Linked DNA regions of Marinomonas mediterranea MMB-1. The protein of the gene in region 2 interacts with the protein of the main gene of each other region in a pairwise test. Links are inferred from orthologs where the notes say so. Each region holds a gene or a part of one and is shown on either strand. Other genes may lie near its edges.

What was found. Proteins that work in one complex are often made in the same cells at the same time.
Region 1: the proteins of secD (region 2) and pheT interact in binary tests that used the Escherichia coli proteins (3 or more experiments, as listed by UniProt). The link is inferred for Marinomonas mediterranea MMB-1 from one-to-one orthologs.

What each region holds. Positions count from the first base shown.
Region 1 is NC_015276.1:2,759,024-2,764,876, reverse strand. What follows is about bases 1-3,066. They hold pheT (phenylalanine--tRNA ligase subunit beta), read left to right. Parts: upstream 1-374; coding sequence 375-2,759; downstream 2,760-3,066. Other genes in these bases: MARME_RS12560 (integration host factor subunit alpha), read left to right, coding at 2,764-3,060; pheS (phenylalanine--tRNA ligase subunit alpha), read left to right, coding at 1-356. Outside these bases: MARME_RS12555 (DUF3549 family protein), read right to left, coding at 3,148-4,212; MARME_RS12550 (YqcC family protein), read left to right, coding at 4,384-4,728; MARME_RS12545 (DUF1853 family protein), read left to right, coding at 4,729-5,547; MARME_RS12540 (putative bifunctional diguanylate cyclase/phosphodiesterase), read left to right, coding at 5,609-5,853.
Region 2 is NC_015276.1:1,724,585-1,733,058, forward strand. Bases 3,429-6,327 are described here. They hold secD (protein translocase subunit SecD), read left to right. Parts: upstream 3,429-3,900; coding sequence 3,901-5,754; downstream 5,755-6,327. Other genes in these bases: yajC (preprotein translocase subunit YajC), read left to right, coding at 3,498-3,824; secF (protein translocase subunit SecF), read left to right, coding at 5,764-6,327. In the rest of the region: MARME_RS07775 (hypothetical protein), read left to right, coding at 1-839; tRNA preQ1(34) S-adenosylmethionine ribosyltransferase-isomerase QueA, read left to right, coding at 1,176-2,237; tRNA guanosine(34) transglycosylase Tgt, read left to right, coding at 2,270-3,388; more of secF, read left to right, coding at 6,328-6,678. UniProt on the Escherichia coli protein: Part of the Sec protein translocase complex. Interacts with the SecYEG preprotein conducting channel. SecDF uses the proton motive force (PMF) to complete protein translocation after the ATP-dependent function of SecA.

The sequences.
Region 1 (5,853 bases), 1.0 Mb from region 2 along the record:
TCGATGAGAATATATCTTTCGCTGATCTGAAAGGAATTTTACAAGAGTTTTTGAATGCTTTCTTCGAAGACGATCTGAAGACGCGTTTCCGTCCAAGCTATTTTCCATTTACCGAGCCTTCAATTGAAGTTGACATTATGCGCACCAATAGCAAAGGCGAAGAGTCTTGGTTAGAAGTGTTGGGCTGCGGCATGGTGCACCCTAAAGTATTAGAAATGTCTGGAATTGATTCAGAAAAATACACTGGATTTGCATTCGGTATGGGCGTTGAGCGCTTTGCGATGTTGAGATATAAAGTCGACGATTTGCGTATGTTCTTCGAAAATGATTTGCGTTTTTTAGCGCAATTTAAATAATCGGTCTGAGGAAGAGAGATGAAATTCAGTGAAAATTGGCTAAGAGAGTGGGTCAATCCAGAAATATCTACCGATGAACTTGTTGCTCAGGTAACAATGGCGGGGCTGGAAGTCGACGAAGTAGAGCCAGTAGCAAGCGACTTTTCAGGGGTTGTTGTTGGCGAGATTTTAGCAGCAGAAAAACACCCGAATGCAGATAAATTGCAAGTTTGCCGTGTTTCTGATGGCTCGGAAGAGTTTCAGGTTGTGTGTGGCGCGCCAAATGCACGTGCAGGGATCAAAATTCCATTCGCAAAAGTAGGTGCTGTTCTTGGTGCTGACTTTAAGATTAAGAAAGCCAAATTACGTCAGGTTGAATCCTTTGGTATGTTGTGTGCTGCCGAGGAACTTGGTATTAGCGACGATAACGACGGGTTGTTAGAATTGTCTAACGATGCGCCTACTGGAACAGATATCCGCGAATATTTGGGCTTAAACGATGCGATTATCGATGTCGACTTAACGCCTAATAGAAGTGATTGTCTGAGTATCGCTGGTTTAGCTCGTGAAGTTGGTGTTCTCAATAATACGGACTTGTCACCTGTTGTTATCGAACCTTCAAATGTTGAGGTTGACGATACATTTAGCGTTAAGGTTGAAGCATCTGAGGCTTGTCCTCGCTATATTGGCCGCGTAATTAACGGCGTAAATGTTGCTGTTCAAACGCCGCTTTGGATGTCTGAAAAGCTGCGTAGAAGTGGTATCAGAACCATTGACCCGATTGTTGATATCACCAATTACGTGATGCTTGAGTTAGGTCAGCCAATGCATGCATTTGATTTGGCTAACTTAAATGGGTTTGTGGTTGTGCGTAATGCGACACAAGACGAAAAAATCACCCTGCTTGATGGGCAAGAGATAACACTTCGTCCAGATACGCTGATTATTGCGGATGAAGTAAGGCCGCTTGCAATGGCAGGTATCATGGGTGGTGAGTTGTCAGGGGTAAATGACAGTACTCAAAACATTTTCCTAGAATCTGCTTTCTTTGCACCCATCGCGCTAGCTGGAAAAGCCCGTTCATATGGTTTACACACAGACTCTTCTCACCGATTTGAGCGTGGCGTGGATGCGACATTGCAGCAAAAAGCAATAGAGCGAGCAACCGCTTTGATTGTTGAAATCGCTGGCGGTAAAGTTGGGCCTTTAATTGAAGTGGCTAACGATGCTGACTTGCCAAAGGCAAATCAAGTAACGCTACGACGCAAGAAATTGGATCAATACTTAGCGATTGCTCTTGAGCAATCACAAGTAACTGAAATCTTAACTCGTTTGGGTATGGATTTAATCAGTGTGTCGGACACCGAATGGGTGATTGCTGCGCCTTCTCATCGATTTGATATTGAAATCGAAGCGGACTTAATAGAAGAAGTTGCTAGAATTTACGGTTACGACAATCTGCCTTCTTCTATGCCTACTGCGGCTGTTAACTTCAAGCCGGTTACTGAGACAAAAACCCCGATTCAATCTGTTAGAGCAACGCTAGTTGCTAATGGGTATCAGGAAGCGGTAACGTATAGCTTTATCGATCCGGTTCTTAGTAAACAGTTCTGTCCTGATATTACGCCTGTGCCGTTAGAGAATCCCATTTCTTCTGATATGGGGGTGATGCGACCGAGTTTGGTTCCTAGTCTGGTTAAAACGTACCTGTATAACCAAAATAGGCAGCAGACCCGAGTTAGATTGTTTGAGGCAGGGCGACGTTTTATAGGTAGCGTTGATAAATTGGCAGAGCTTGATCAGCAAGAGCGTATTGCAGGTCTCATTGCGGGCTCGTGCTCTCCTGAAGGTTGGTATCATAACAATGAGAGTGTTGATTTTTATGATATTAAGGCTCATGTGGAGGCGCTATTTGAGTTAAATCAGGGGCAGGTTCCAGCATTTGAGCGTGCAGATGTCGTTTATCTTCACCCTGGTCGATCTGCAAAAGTTCTGATTGATGGTAAGGAAGTCGGAGTCTTAGGTGAGCTTCACCCACAGTTCGCGAAAGACCTTGGCATTAATCAAGCTGTGTATATTTTTGATCTTGAGCTGGACGCTGTTTTGTCTGCCCAATTGCCTCAATATTCAGCGGTATCTAAATTTCCTGAAGTGCGTCGAGATTTAGCGTTAGTCGTTGATCGTCAAATTCCTGTAAGTGCTTTAGAGTCGATTGTGGCTCAATATGCGGGTGAGGCCTTCCAAAAAGTGGCTGTTTTTGACGTTTATCAAGGTCAAGGTATTGATGAATCTAAAAAAAGTGTTGCTTTGGGCTTGACGTGGCAGCATCCTTCCCACACTCTTAGTGATGAAGAAGTGAACAAAACGGTTGATCAGATAGTATCTGCATTAGCTGAAGAACTTGGGGCTGTTATTCGAGGGTAAGCTTATGGCATCGTTGACTAAAGCGGATCTAGCGGAAAACCTTGTTGAAACTATAGGTTTGACCAAGAAAGATGCAAAAGATCTGGTAGAGGGGTTTTTTCAGGTAATACGAGAGTCTCTAGTGGATCGGGAGCAAGTGAAATTGTCAGGTTTTGGCAATTTTGAGGTGCGTGAAAAGAGTCAGCGACCTGGCCGTAATCCAAAGACCGGAGAAGAGATCCCAATCACTGCTCGCACGGTGGTTACTTTTCGACCAGGTCAAAAGCTAAAGGCTAAAGTTGAAAATTACATGCAAGAGTGATTGAGTTAAGCACAAGCTCAGATACAAAAAAGCCAGGCTATTAAAAGCCTGGCTTTTTTGTATCTGAGCAGTCGTTTTTTTAGCGTGTTACTGGATTGTGTGTGTTTGAGGTGAAAACAGACTTTCAACCGCTTTTTTCAGTGTGCTGCTGATGTGCTCAGATCTTAGCAATACCCAGAGCGGGGAGTTTGTTTCGGGGTGCTGAGTTAGCTCTCCGACGATTTGTTTGAACCCTAACCAGCCGTCTTCTCTGTGTGCAAGTTTTTCCATAATGACTCTTAGTAAGGCTGGTTCTTTAGATAGCCAATGAGGGCATTTAGCGGAGAGGGCAGTTAATAAGTGGATGTGCGTATCGTCGCAGGATGAAATATCGCCAATAGCTTTAAAAAGCGCTAAATTTAGTGGAGCGGATAGATCGCCACTTGAAAGAGCTCGAACGTAGCCTGCTAGAACCTCTGGCCGCTCTTCTAGGGTTGCTATGCTTTCAATATCAGATGATAGAGAGCTTGAAAGAGAGTGATGCTCTAAGCAATTACAAAGTGCCATAGAAAGTGGCAGAGGCGCTCGCTTTATCGCATTTGCAATGAGTGCTTCTGTGCTGGCTTCGGCGTGACGTGCCGCCAAATCAGCGATCCCTTGAAGACCTAGTTGACTCCATGTGCCGTCCTCGTCAGGAAGGTTTTGCGATAAATACGTTTTAACGTCTTCATAATAGAGCGAGCTTGGTTGATTGAGTGCACACGCCATAATAGCGTGGAAGTTGGCCATGCGCTCTTGATCGGGTTTGAATGCGTATGGGTTGTCTTCTAGGGCTTCGTTTAAACCTTGTTCCGTTCCTTTGTTCAGTATTCTATCAACAATGGATTTTATAAAGTGATCTCGTGTTCCTAGGTTTAAGGCGCCTTTTTCATCTATGGGGAGGCGAATAAACCAAATGACAGAATCGTCAGCCTTATTTTTCGAATCCTTAGGTAATAAAGCACAAGCAAGCCAGGCATGTTTTTGAAACGGGTACGGGTAAGCCTGTTGCTTCTTATCGAATTGAATAACTTGCTGAGGTGTTAGCTTTTGAACTCGTCTACCGATATCAAAGTAAGTAACGTGACAATCTACTAAATTGAAGAGGTCGCTTAAAGATTCTATTTGATTCATTGTTAAACCGTGTTGAGGTAATCGCTAGAGAGGTTATAAATAAATGCACTGCACGTCTGCCTTATTCGGCTTCATAAAGAATAGGTATTTGTGTCAGTATGCTTATTCGTAAGTTCTCTTGATTGTGTATAAAATGTCGATCAATTATATATGTTTTAATTGGAGAATTCAGTGGTAGTTGATATAAAACGTTACCATGATCTAGCGGATCTAGTGCTTGATTTAGAAGTGCTAATGCGTGAATCTGGGGCTTGGGAATGCCCTGTACCGACAGACGAGGCTTTGCAAAGTACGATTCCTTTTGCTGCGGATAGCATGGCGTTTAATCAGTGGATTCGATATATCATGGTGCCAAGGTTTAAAGTGATCATAGAGGACGGAGGGGTGTTACCTCATTCTTCTAATATTGCTGACTATGCAAGTGAAGCCAATTTAGAAATTTCACAGGAAGGTCAGCGTAAAATTGTGCATTGTATTCGCATGATAGATCAGCTCCTAAATCAGCGAATGTCATAAATGGTCAATAAAAACTTAATCGACGATCTTAGATGGGTTCTTCAGTTCGAGACAATCAATGATGCGATGAACTTGGTGGACTATCGCATTCAAGATTGGGACGCTCAACTAGAAAATTTATCTAATAACAGAACGTTGATTGAAGACGCTTTTTCTGAGGTTAAATCTCACTTTTTAGGAACCTATTTTGAGGTTCTGTTTTCATTTGCCATTCGCCATTTCACAACACTGGAAGTGATCTGTGAGCATGAACAAATCCACCTGTCCGGGCGCACGCTAGGGGAAGTGGATTTGATTGTAAGGACGCCTCAAGGTGAGTTTATTCAGTTTGAGATCGCAATAAAGTTCTATCTGCAAAGGCCGGATTTGGTGCCTCATGATTGGATCGGTCCAAATAAAAATGACAGTCTTTATAAGAAAACTGAGCGGGCGCTGACTCATCAGCTAACCATTTTGAAAACGGATGAAGGTATAGAGTGGTTAAAAAGCCGCTCTTTACCCGTGGTGGAAAGAACGGAATTGCTGGTTTTTGGTCGTTTATTTTACGACTTTTTAAATCGGCATCGTCATCATTCTGATGCTGTTTGGATTAGATTCGATGATTTTTGTCGAGCTGCATTTTCATCTCTCGCGATTGCTAAAAAACCGCATTGGCTGACACATGCTGAGGACATGGAATACATAGATCACAGTGAGTGTTGCTTGTATTTAAAAGAGTGCTTCACTACCGACAGCCGCCCTGTATTATTTGCTGTTTATGACGAATTCATGATAAACGATGGAAATAAATGGGTTTTTGTTGTGCCAAACGCATGGTGACGCTTGAAAAGTGAGGCTGATTCAGGCATAAATTTACTTTCGCTGTAAATATTTGGTATTGATGTCCGATCTATTCTTTATAAACACAGAATCGCGTGAGGCTGCCCGCTGGCTAATTGATGTATCTAAATCATCTATTTGTTGGTCTAATCGTTCGGCAAAGGCGCTTTTTTCGACAGAGATTTCGAAGGATCGATTGTTAAACTCTCAGCTCAAGAATGCACTAATCGATAAGGTGCAGGCACTCACGTCCCTATCACCTGAACGCGAAGAGAATCTGTGTTGGGTTATTAAATGCCAAGATGG
Region 2 (8,474 bases):
GGGCTACTGACCCCGAGGCTCAAATGAAAAGAATAGACGCAGATTTTAGGTTTGTGAATAAGTTAACTTGTTCCATCAGAAATAAAGAGAATGACGAGTTTTGTTCGTGCCAAGTGGATGTGCTGAGTGAGGTTACTCCTGATGGTTTGAAACGTAAGTTAGTAAGAGGAAGGGCTTCCTCGGCTCAATATGAGCTCGCTGAAATAATGGTTGAAAACAGTGATCGTCTTGAAGCGTGTAAAGCTAACTATAGTTCAAAATCTTTGCTCAAGGCTGAGCCAGAATCTAACGCGTTGCACCAAGTGCTGATTAAGTATAAAGACAAAATTCTGGCTCCAGGGGATGAGCAGGAATTTGATCATTCCCATCTATCTTTGGGGCATAGGTATATTCTGCAGAATCAAATTGCAGATACGGAAGGAAAGTTAAGTGTTCCGCTTAATGCGACACTTACTAAAATAGAAGGTGCTGCGTTCTATTATTCCGTATATGTAGGTGAGGAAGATAAGACCTATGAAAATGTCATAGCGTGGAAAAATGGTGTTTTATATCGAGTAGGCAAGGGGGGTGATCTGATCCCATATTATTCGGACTCAGCTTGTAAGTTTGTGATTGGAGTCTGTGAATATAAAGACTATCGAGGTAAATCGAGATATGTGAATACGGAGTACATTAATGGTGTTTGGGTTCGCAATTTGAAGGGGGTTGGATCCAAACAGCGTTTGGTTAAAGAGGTGTTCGATAAAGATGGAATGATTCTTTATCAATTGAATAAGAGTCTTGGTAAGTGGGAATATGTGCGAGTAGACGAGGCGAATTTATCACTCTCAGAAAAGTAAAAATACCAAATTAAAAAAAAGCCCGTTAAGAACGAACTTAACGGGCTTTTTTTTAATTTGGTACCAGTGGGCGGACTCGAACCGCCACGCCGTGAGGCAACGGATTTTGAATCCGTCATGTCTACCAATTCCATCACACTGGCTTTGAAAAAGGTGAGGCGTATTATCGTGATTTCTTTAAGGCTGTCAATGCTTAATTTAATTTTTTATAAAAAAGCCGTTAATTAAGCCCTTCTAGGTTTATTCATTCAGGTTTTCCGCTTGAATCGTACCAAATGGACAAGAAATTCGCTAAAATGCCGCGTCGTTTTTTTAGATTGCCGTTATTGAAACCTTATGAAAGTATCCGATTACCATTTCAACTTACCTGATGAGCTTATTGCTCGTTACCCGATGCCAGAACGCTCGTCGAGTCGTTTGTTGCAGCTTCATGGTCAAACTGGAGAGTTAAAGCATGGGGTGTTCAGTGATGTGCTTTCTTTGGTTGAACCTGGCGATCTAATGGTGTTTAACAACACACGCGTTATCCCTGCGCGCGTATTTGGTCAAAAGGCGTCAGGTGGGAAGGTTGAAGTGCTTGTCGAACGCTTACTTTCATCCACCGAAATACTGGCACATGTTCGTGCGAGTAAGTCGCCAAAGCCCGGCAATGAACTTTATCTTGGTACGGACAGAAACGAATCCTTCAAAGCGGTAATGGTTGAGCGTGATGCTAATCTGTTTCGTTTACAGTTTGAGAATCCGGTTTTAGAGGTGCTCGAAAAAGTAGGCCATATGCCATTGCCTCCTTATATTGAGCGTCCTGATGAAGACAGCGATCAGGAGCGATACCAAACGGTATACAATGAAAAACCGGGCGCAGTCGCAGCACCAACCGCTGGCTTGCATTTTGATGATGAGCTGTTGGAGAAACTCGCTGAGAAAGGTGTAGATACGGCATTCGTTACTTTGCACGTAGGAGCGGGGACATTCCAACCTGTAAAAGTCGACGATGTTAAAGACCATATCATGCATTCTGAGTATGCCGAAGTTTCGCAAGAGGTTGTCGATAAAGTGCGACAGGCAAAAGCGAATGGTAAGCGCGTAATCGCAGTGGGGACAACCAGTGTTCGTTCGCTAGAATCTGCGAGTCAGTCTGGGCAGATCGAGCCAATGGCGGATGATACCAGCATCTTTATTTATCCAGGGTATGAATTCAAAACGGTGGATGCGTTGGTGACAAACTTTCATTTGCCAGAATCCACGCTCATTATGTTAATCAGTGCGTTTGCAGGTTACTCAAACGTGATGGCAGCCTACAAAGCAGCGGTAGACGAGAAGTATCGTTTCTTTAGTTACGGTGATGCCATGTTTATTACGCGGAACCCAGAAGCAAGCGGTCCGCAGTCAGAGGAATAAAAGAAATGTCAGAAAAACGTCCAGAATGTTTTATGGACTTTGAAGTTCACGCAACGTCGGGCAAAGCGCGACGTGCGACATTGAGCTTTCCACGCGGCAACGTCGAAACGCCCGCTTTCATGCCAGTCGGTACCTATGGAACCGTTAAAGGTATGTTAACAAAAGACATCGAAGAGATCGGTGCAGACATCATCTTGGGTAATACGTTCCACCTATGGTTACGTCCCGGAACGGAAGTGGTTAAAGAGCATGGCGATTTGCATGACTTTACTCAGTGGAAAAAACCGATTCTGACGGATTCTGGTGGTTTTCAAGTGTTTTCGTTAGGTGAAATGCGAAAAATCACAGAAGATGGTGTGAGTTTTCGTTCTCCCGTTGATGGTTCCAAGGTATTTTTAAACCCTGAAATCTCGATGGAAGTGCAGCGAGAGCTTGGCTCCGATATCGTAATGATTTTTGACGAATGTACACCTTACCCTGCAACCGAAACGGAAGCCGCTAAGTCTATGCGCATGAGTTTGCGTTGGGCGCAGCGTTCGAAAGATGCGCATGGTGATAGCCCGTCTGCATTGTTCGGTATTATCCAAGGTAGTATGTACGAAAACCTTCGAGATGAATCGTTGGAAGGGCTAACAGACATTGGTTTTGATGGTTACGCGATCGGTGGTTTGTCCGTCGGTGAGCCTAAGCACGAAATGATGAAGGTGCTTGATCATGTGGCGCACAAAATGCCAGAGGATAAACCAAGATACTTAATGGGTGTCGGTAAGCCTGAGGATCTAGTGGAAGGCGTGCGACGTGGCGTTGATATGTTCGACTGCGTTATGCCAACTCGAAATGCTCGTAACGGACACTTGTTTACATCTGACGGCGTTGTTCGTATCCGAAATGCTAAAAATCGTCACGATACTCGTCCTTTGGATGAAGAATGTGATTGTTACACTTGTAAAAACTTTTCTCGGGCTTATTTACATCATCTAGATAAGTGTCAAGAAATGGTAGGTGCACAACTTAATACCATTCATAACCTGAGATATTACCAAACGTTGATGGCAGGATTGCGCACAGCGCTTGATGAAGGTAGATTTGACGCCTTTGTTGATGAGTTTTATGCAAAACGCGGAATGGAAACACCGCCTTTGTCTAAATAATAACGTTTTTGCATTTAAGTAAAAGCGTCGTATTTATAGTAATAGTTTCGCGTTTAGTAACTGTAAATAGCGAGACGAGAGTTTCATAAACCATTGGAGAGTAAACACCATGATCGCATTGATCTCACCAGCATACGCTGAAGGTGGCGCACCAGCAGACGCAGGCATATTTAATATTGTCCTACTTGTCGGCTTCGTTATCATTTTCTATTTCTTGATGTGGCGCCCACAAGCAAAACGTGCAAAAGAGCATCGCAACTTGATTGCTTCTTTGGCGAAAGGAACTGAAGTGGTAACAAGCGGCGGTATTCTTGGTAAAGTAACCAAAGTAGACGACAACTACATTGTTCTAGAAGTATCAGACGAAGTTGAAATGAAATTTCAAAAAGCATCTGTTACTTCCGTTCTTCCGAAAGGAACGCTGAAATCCATTTAATATGGTGAGAAAGCGCCCGATAGAGGGCGCTTTCTTGTTTTAATACCGTAACATTATCCAGTGTAAAGGATCTTTCATGCTCAACAAGTATCCCTTGTGGAAGTACCTGCTCATCTTGGCCGTATTGGTGTTTGGCGTAGTTTACGCATTGCCCAATTTATATCCAGATGATCCAGCCCTACAAATTTCGACCCAAAAAGCGACCAGCACAGTAGATGAGCGAACGTTAAAAACAGCACGAAATGCGCTTGATAAAGCTGGAATAGAATTAAAAGCAGCAGAATTGACCTCTGCTGGTGGTACCTTGCGTTTCGATAACGGTGAGGACCAATTGGCAGCGAAGCCAGTTATAGCTGCAGCATTAGGTGATGGTTATGTCACCGCGCTAAATTTGGTGCCAACAACGCCGGATTGGTTAGCGTCACTCGGTGCAGGTCCCGCTAAACTAGGTTTGGACCTTCGCGGTGGTGTGCATTTCTTATTGGAAGTGGATACTCCGGCAGCGCTTAAGCAACGTTTAGAGGTTGCTGGTAGTGAAATGAAGGCTGCACTTCGAAAAGAACGTATCCGTTATCGCAGTGTTGAAATCAAAGATGGTGTGATGTCGATTCGTTTCCTAAAAGATTCTGATCGTGATTTAGCTGAGTCACTGTTAAAAGATGATTTTGGCGATTATCTATACCGTACTGTGGAAGACGGAAAAAGCTTCTTCTTGACGATCGGCTTTAGTGAGGCCGAACAGAAAGAAATCGAAGCGTATGCATTAGAGCAGAACTTAACGACACTTCGTAACCGAGTTAACGAACTTGGTGTGGCGGAACCGTTAGTGCAGCGTCAAGGTAGTAATCGTATTGTTGTAGAGCTTCCTGGTGTGCAGGATACAGCGGCAGCGAAACGTATTATCGGTGCAACGGCAAACCTAGAGTTTCGTTTAGAAGCGGGTCTAGACGCAAATGCTTCTGATACCGAAACGCTAACCTTCCGTAATGGCAGTGGTCGTACCGCGCAATTAGAGAAAGACATCATCATAACAGGTGACAGTGTCTCAGATGCGAACTCCTCATTTGATGAGAATGGACGTCCGCAGGTAAACATCAGCCTAGACTCAAAAGGCGGCAAACAGATGGCGAAAGTAACGCGATCTGCTGTTGGCCGAAATATGGCGGTTGTGTTTATTGAGCATAAAAGTCGTTCTCGCTTTGTAGAACAAGAAGACGGCTCGTTAAAAGAAGTGCGTCGTAGTTACAGTGAAAAAGGCATTATTTCATTGGCCACGATTCAAACGACCTTGGGTAACTCTTTCCGTATTACCGGTCTAGACAGCCCTCGTGAATCATCAGAATTGGCTTTGCTACTTCGCGCAGGTGCATTGGCTGCGCCAATCTACTTTGTCGAAGAACGCACAATTGGTCCAAGCTTAGGTGCTGAAAACATAAAATTGGGTGTGACCTCTGCTCAGATTGGTATGTTGGTTGTGATGTTATTCATGCTGATTTACTACAAAGTATTCGGTGTGTTTGCGAATGTGTCTTTGATTCTGAACATCGTATTGTTGATGGCTTTCATGTCTTTAATGTCCGCAACCTTAACCTTGCCAGGTATAGCCGGGATCGTATTGACAATGGGTATGGCGGTCGACGCAAACGTACTCATATTCTCGCGGATTAAAGAAGAGCTTGCGAACGGTTTGCCGAGTCAGCAGGCCATTCATTCAGGCTTTAACCGAGCGTTTACGACAATATTTGATGCTAATATCACGACATTGCTGGTTGCTGTTATCCTGTTTGCTGTGGGTACAGGGCCGGTAAAAGGGTTTGCCGTGACGCTATCATTGGGTATTTTGACCTCAATGTTTACAGCGATTGTGGTAACGAGAGCACAAGTTAACCTTGTTTATGGCGGCCGCAAAAACAAGCGCTTGTACATTTAGGAGTAGAAGATGAAAGTAACAAATATACCCTTTATGGCAATGCGCAAAATCGTTGCTATGTTTTCGGTGCTACTGATCCTGATTTCCATCGGATCGCTTGCGACGAAAGGTTTGCAATTCGGTCTAGATTTTACCGGCGGTACGCTGGTTGAAGTTAAATATGACGAAGCGCCAAACTTGGATGATGTCCGAGCGGTATTGGCTCAGAATAATTACAGTGACGTTGTTGTTCAGAACTTCGGTTCTCCTACCGATGTAGTTGTGCGTATGGCGAACTCATACACAGCGACATTAGGCGACGAAGTACTGGTTGCGTTAAAAGAGAACGGCAAAGTCGGTGTTTCTTTACAGCGTTCTGAGTTCGTCGGGGCGCAAGTGGGCGAGGAGCTGAGAGAGCAGGGTGGTCTGGGCATGTTGCTGGCCTTGGCAATCGTAATGCTTTACGTTGCAGTGCGTTTCCAATTTAAGTTCTCTATTGCGTCTGTCGCGGCATTGGCGCACGATGTAGTGATCACATTAGGTGTGTTCTCTTTGTTTGAAATAGAGTTCGACCTGACTGTTTTGGCGGCGCTATTGGCCGTGATTGGTTACTCGCTCAACGATACCATCGTAGTATGTGACCGAATCCGTGAAAACTTTAGGATCATGCGTGAAACAGAGCCTGAAGAGCTGATTAATGAGTCCATTAACCAAACACTAGGTCGTACGATTATTACATCGATGACAACCTTGTTTGTATTGGTGGTTCTCTTCTTGTTTGGCGGAGAAGCCATTAATAACTTCTCGTTTGCCTTGTTGGTGGGTATCGTGATCGGTACATACTCTTCTATCTTTGTTGCTGCGAACTTATTGTTGGCTCAAAACATTAAGAAAGAAGATCTTATTCCAGCACCAAAAGAAGAGCTGGAAGACGAGTTACCTTAGTTCCTTCGTAAGGGCCTAATAAGCTCTGAATGGCATAGAACAAAAAAGGCTTGCTGAAATCATTCGCAAGCCTTTTTTAATGTCTAGGATTTGACCATTTTCATAAGTTAAGTGGTTCATTTATAGGCGATAATTGATGTTTGGCGTTTGAATTGGATGAATCCTATCCAATTCCGCAGATTTTGATATAAAAGTTAAAAAAAACGCAAAAAACTCTTCCCTTTTCAGATTCATATAGTAATATACGCACCCGCTGACAGAGACAGTGTCTTGTTCAGCGTGCGGGGCGTAGCGCAGCCTGGTAGCGCACTAGCATGGGGTGCTAGTGGTCGCAGGTTCAAATCCTGCCGTCCCGACCAGAAACGGAAAAGCCGATATAGCTCAGTTGGTAGAGCATCTGACTTGTAATCAGAGGGTCCCGAGTTCGACTCTTGGTGTCGGCACCATTTCTTGGTAAATACAATTTGTTTTAGTTCTTTATGCCGGTATAGCTCAGTTGGTAGAGCATCTGACTTGTAATCAGAGGGTCCCGAGTTCGACTCTTGGTGCCGGCACCATCTCTAAGCGAGTTTCTCGCCGAGTTTGTAAAAGAAATAAAGCATGTTTGCCGGTATAGCTCAGTTGGTAGAGCATCTGACTTGTAATCAGAGGGTCCCGAGTTCGACTCTTGGTGCCGGCACCATTACATCGCAAAACATATCTGCCGGTATAGCTCAGTTGGTAGAGCATCTGACTTGTAATCAGAGGGTCCCGAGTTCGACTCTTGGTGCCGGCACCATGCGATTGATGTTTCCCCATAAGCTAGCAATAGCTCAAACGGGTGTGTAGCTCAGTTGGGAGAGCGTCGCCCTTACAAGGCGAATGTCGGGAGTTCGAACCTCTCCACACCCACCACTTATTTGACAGTGGGCTTATGAAGGTAAGTAAAAGTTAAATAGATATGGAGCGGTAGTTCAGTTGGTTAGAATACCTGCCTGTCACGCAGGGGGTCGCGGGTTCGAGTCCCGTCCGTTCCGCCATCTTCTTTAGAGGATGTAAAACGCAAAAGCTAGCAATAGCTTAAGCGGGTGTGTAGCTCAGTTGGGAGAGCGTCGCCCTTACAAGGCGAATGTCGGGAGTTCGAACCTCTCCACACCCACCACTTATTTGACAGTGGGCTTACGAAGGTAAGTAAAAGTTAAATAGATCTGGAGCGGTAGTTCAGTTGGTTAGAATACCTGCCTGTCACGCAGGGGGTCGCGGGTTCGAGTCCCGTCCGTTCCGCCATCTTCTTTAGAGGATGTAAAACGCAAAAGCTAGCAATAGCTCAAGCGGGTGTGTAGCTCAGTTGGGAGAGCGTCGCCCTTACAAGGCGAATGTCGGGAGTTCGAACCTCTCCACACCCACCACTTATTTGACAGTGGGCTTACGAAGGTAAGTGAAAGTTAAATAGATCTGGAGCGGTAGTTCAGTTGGTTAGAATACCTGCCTGTCACGCAGGGGGTCGCGGGTTCGAGTCCCGTCCGTTCCGCCATCTTATTTAGAGGATGTAAAACGCAAAAGCTAGCAATAGCTCAAGCGGGTGTGTAGCTCAGTTGGGAGAGCGTCGCCCTTACAAGGCGAATGTCGGGAGTTCGAACCTCTCCACACCCACCACTTATTTGACAGTGGGCTTACGAAGGTAAGTAAAAGTTAAATAGATCTGGAGCGGTAGTTCAGTTGGTTAGAATACCTGCCTGTCACGCAGGGGGTCGCGGGTTCGAGTCCCGTCCGTTCCGCCATCTTCTTTAGAGGATGTAAAACGCAAAAGCTAGCAA